Regions from separate parts of the Nitratireductor aquibiodomus genome, predicted to be linked through region 1. Evidence: predicted binding sites of a transcription regulator. Region 1 holds the regulator's gene; the other holds the start of a gene.
What was found. The regulator LexA, encoded in region 1, represses DNA repair genes until DNA is damaged. The targets are predictions, from matches to a motif close to TGTTCNNNNTGTGTTCNG.

Region 1 (2,403 bases):
GCTCTTTCTCGCCCTGACGGTGGGCATGAACCGGTCGGAGCGCAACCAGGTCGCTGTTCGGGCGGCGATCATCGGCTTCGCGGTCCTCGCTCTCTTCGGTGTGGCCGGCAGCGCCATACTTTCCGTGTTCGGGATCACACTGCCCGCTTTCCGCGTGGCGGGCGGCCTGCTGCTCTTCTTCATCGCCTTCGAAATGATCTTCGAGCGCCGCCAGGAGCGCCATGAGAAAAGCGCCGAGCGCGCCATCACCCGCGACATGATCCGAAACATCGCCGCCTTTCCGCTGGCGATCCCCCTGATAGCCGGCCCCGGCGCGATTTCGGCCACCGTTCTGCTTTCGGGTTCCTTCGGCGGACTGGCCGGAAGTGCCGCACTGCTGGCAATCCTGGCGACAACGATCGTCATCACCTACGCCGTCTTCACGCTTGCCGAGCGCGTCGACCGCTTCCTCGGCGAGACAGGACGCTCGATCCTGACACGCCTTCTCGGCGTTATACTGGCCGCGCTCGCCGTGCAGTTCGTCGCCGACGGCGCCAAGGCGCTGTTTGCGGCACCGTAGCCCCGGTAAACCGCGCGCAAATGCCGGGAGTTGCGGAACACAACTGGAACATATAGAGTATGTTCTGGTTTTGTTTTTAACTGATTCTCGGTGGCGCCCATGCTGACCCGCAAGCAGCACGAACTTCTCCTGTTCATCCACGAGCGGCTGAAGGAGACAGGAATCCCGCCCTCCTTCGATGAAATGAAGGAAGCGCTGGACCTTGCCTCGAAATCCGGCATTCATCGATTGATCACCGCGCTCGAGGAGCGTGGCTTCATTCGCCGGCTTCCCAATCGGGCCCGTGCACTGGAAGTTCTGCGCCTCCCTGATTCGATTGCTCCCGGCCTGAACCCCGGCGCACGCAAATTCTCGCCCAGCGTCATTGAAGGCAGCCTCGGCAAAGCCCCCTCGCCCCAGCCAAAACCCGCCGCCAGCAATGATGACGGTCTGGCCGGCGTCGTTTCCGTGCCGGTGATGGGGCGCATCGCTGCCGGCGTTCCCATCGACGCCATTCAGCACCAGACACATTCCATCGCCGTCCCCCCGGACATGCTGAGCGGCGGCGATCATTACGCGCTGGAGGTCAGGGGCGATTCCATGATCGAGGCAGGCATCTTCGATGGTGATACCGTCATCATCCGCGAAACCCAGACCGCCAATCCGGGCGAGATCGTGGTCGCGCTGGTGGATCAGGAAGAAGCAACCCTGAAACGCTTTCGCCGCAAAGGCGCGTCGATTGCCCTTGAAGCTGCCAACCCGGCCTATGAGACGCGGATTTTTGGCCCTGACCGAGTCAAGGTTCAGGGGCGCCTGGTTGGATTGATGCGCCGTTACTGAAGTATATTGCGGTCAGGTGGAAAAACCTGACTGCAAAATCTTCCAACGCGGCGACGGCGGGTCGAGCCGTCTGCGTAGACCCGCCCATTTCTCTTCCACAGCCAGATACGCCCCGTTCGTTTCTCCCCGCCGGTACGTCCCGCTCGCTTCGACCTTTCAGCGGACGTGTTCGGGGAACTGAGACTGTAGAACCTGGGGCAGCATCTCGGGCAGATCTTCTGCGATGAGCCCGCGGCCGAACACTCTGCCGGCCTCCGCATGAAGCCAGATACCCGCGCAGGCCGCTTCAAACGCCGGCATCGTCTGTGCCATCAGACCAGCGATGATCCCGGACAGGACATCGCCTGAGCCGGCTGTCGCCAGGTGCTGCGTTGCGTTCACATTGATGGCTGCCCGCCCGTCAGGCGCCGCGACCACCGTATCCGGTCCCTTGAGCACGATTGCTGCACCTGATCGCATGGCTGCCTCCCGGGTCCGCTCCACTTTCGAGACCTCCGGCGCATCTTCAAGACCTGGAAACAGGCGCCCGAATTCCCCTTCGTGCGGTGTCAGAACGACTTGCGCGGCGGAGGCTTTGATCATGGCGAAAAGCGTCTCCGGGTCGCCGCGAAAGGCGGTGATTGCATCCGCATCGAAAACCAGTCCGCCCGCGGCGCCCGCCCGGTCGAGAAGGCTCCGCGCAAAACTTCGCGTTCGCTCGCCTGTTCCTGCCCCCGGCCCCAGCACAGCGCCGGAGGGGCCGCGATCACTGAGGAACGCCTCCAGTTCCTCGACCGTATCGGCCCTGCGCAGCATGATCGAGGTCAGATGCATTGCGTTGACGGAAAGCGCGTTGGCGGGTGAAAGCACGGTCACGGCGCCTGCCCCCGCCCGCGCTGCGCCGCGCGCTGCAAGACGCGCCGCTCCCGTGGACGTGGCGCCGCCGGATATGACGGCCACATGCCCGCGCGAATATTTGTGGGCGCTGATGCCGATCTCCGGCAAGGCTGCCCGCCACAGCGCGGGATGGTTCTCCCAGGTCTTGC
Region 2 (2,403 bases), 1.5 Mb from region 1:
GCACGGAAGTCCTGCGGTCCACAAAGCGTTTCGTCAATCGCTCATGCAACGCATCGGACAAACTGTCCTCAATCTCTCGTGTTTTTTCCTGCCAGTGTGTCGCATCGGCCAGCCATCCGGGCCTGTGCGAGACAAATGTCCATGTGCGAATCTGCGCGATCCGCTGTGATAACGTGTCGATGTCCCCCTCGGTGGACGAGGCACGCTTGACCTGTTCGGCCATGTAGTCTTCATCGACATGGCCCATTCGCGCCAGATCAGAAAAGACTGCACCAACAATTTCCGCGTGCTGGGCCGGTGCGATGCGCCGGTAATCGGGCAGCACACAGGCCTCCCACAGGAGCCCGACACGCTCGCGTCCCTCGGCCAGCGCCCGGACATCCCCTTCACGCGAAAGGAATTCGAGCACTTTCGCATCGGCGGCCGGCAGCGCGCGCGTCAGGCCGTCCACGGGCGGCGGCGTATCGAGCGACGCCTTGAGCGCATCGACACTGGAAAGATCAAATGAGGCGGTGCGCCATTGCAGCACCTTCACGGGATCGAACTCATGCGCCTCGATGCGGTGGACCAGTTCATCGGCGAAGGGGTCGACCTGGCCGGTAACGCCAAACGTGCCGTCGCGCAGGTGCCGGCCGGCGCGGCCTGCAATCTGCCCGAGCTCCGCCGGATTAAGATCGCGATACTGGAAACCGTCGAATTTGCGGTTCTGCGCGAAGGCCACGTGATCGACATCGAGGTTGAGCCCCATGCCGATCGCATCCGTCGCCACCAGATAGTCGACATCGCCGGACTGATAGAGCGCGACCTGTGCGTTGCGCGTGCGGGGGCTCAGCGCGCCGAGCACCACGGCCACCCCGCCGCGCTGGCGGCGGATCAGTTCGCCAATGGCATAAACCTCGTCGGAGGAAAACGCCACGATGGCCGAGCGACGCGGCAGCCGCGTGATCTTGCGCGAGCCGGAATAGGTGAGCACCGACATGCGCGGCCGGGTGATGACGGAGAGGCCCGGCAGGAGCTTTTCCAGTATGCCACGCATCGTGCCGGCCCCGAGCAGCAACGTTTCCTCGCGGCCCCGCAGATGCAGGATACGGTCGGTGAAAATGTGGCCGCGTTCGAGATCCGCGGCAAGCTGGACCTCGTCGATCGCAACGAAGGCCACATCGGCCTCACGCGGCATCGCTTCCACAGTGCACACCGAAAAGCGTGCCCCCGGCGGCGCTATCTTTTCCTCGCCGGTTATCAGTGCCACATGATGCTCGCCCACCTTGGCGACCACGCGCGAATAGACCTCGCGCGCAAGCAGGCGCAGCGGCAAGCCGATAATGCCGCTGGAATGCGCAACCATGCGCTCGATGGCGAGATGCGTCTTGCCCGTGTTGGTAGGGCCGAGGATGGCTGTGACGTTACGCCCCGAAAGCACCCGGGGGCTGGCGTTCTGATTCTGGAAATTCATAGGGCCCGGAAAGCCGTCTACCTCAGCGAAAAAAGGCGAGCACACGGGTTAGCACGCTTTGCCTCCGCATTCCAAGGCAAGACTGTCATTCCCCCGACAATGACTGCCATATGCCTTCGCATATCCATGCATCCGTTAAGGTTTGGAACGAGTCTGGAACGAATCGGCGACGAATCACTGACTTTGCAGATTTCCCGTTTTGTTCACCCCAACATACTGTATGACGCAGAGGAAGCGGAACTAGATGCTGAATCTGTGCCAAACGGGAAGTGCCGCAAAGGAAGGGTGACCGTTAACCTTTTGCAGGCAGCGGAGACGCAGGTCCGTTCTTCCCTGCACAAGCATAAGATTTTGTTAGGAAAATTTGACCGTCTGTTAACAGCCGCACCGTGCAGATGGAGACCTGGCATTAACACTTCGACCAAACCCGGAACGAATCAGAGACGAATCAGTGATATCGCAATGTTCCCGGTACGTTCACCGCTACATCTGGTGTTTTCCACTGCCTGTCGACAGATAGCGCACGCCTTATCCACAGCTCGGCTCCGGCAGGATGAATGCTCCGTTAACCGAATTGCTTCAAATTGATACAGAATCGAGGGCCCGGAACGCCACGATCGATCCACAGCGTCCCGAAAATTTACGGCGCGGCACGCCTGATTTTCATCAGATGAAGTATTGTCCGCCATTGACGGTCAGCGTCGAGCCAGTCACGAAGCCTGCATCGTCGGACGCCAGGAAGAGCACCGACCGTGCGATTTCCGACGCCTCGCCCAGCCGCCCCACCGGGATCTGCGCGACGATCTTCTCGCGCACCGCTTCCGGCACGGCCATCACCATGTCGGTGGCGATATAGCCCGGGCAGATCGCATTCACCGTCACATTGAAACGCGCCCCCTCCTGGGCCAGCGCCTTGGTGAAACCGATCTCGCCGGCCTTGGCGGCCGAGT

Region 2: a site for LexA is predicted at 1,597-1,614, ahead of BLW55_RS09390 (helicase-related protein). Genes of this name have one in related genera too.

Annotation. Positions count from the first base shown of each region.
Region 1 covers NZ_FNSL01000001.1:461,005-463,407, forward strand. The annotation lists gene BLW55_RS02175 (MarC family protein) at 1-559, shown strand, start outside; gene lexA (transcriptional repressor LexA) at 659-1,378, shown strand; gene BLW55_RS02185 (NAD(P)H-hydrate dehydratase) at 1,535-2,403, opposite strand, start outside.
Region 2 covers NZ_FNSL01000001.1:1,978,892-1,981,294, forward strand. The annotation lists gene BLW55_RS09390 (helicase-related protein) at 1-1,453, opposite strand, end outside; gene phbB (acetoacetyl-CoA reductase) at 2,120-2,403, opposite strand, start outside.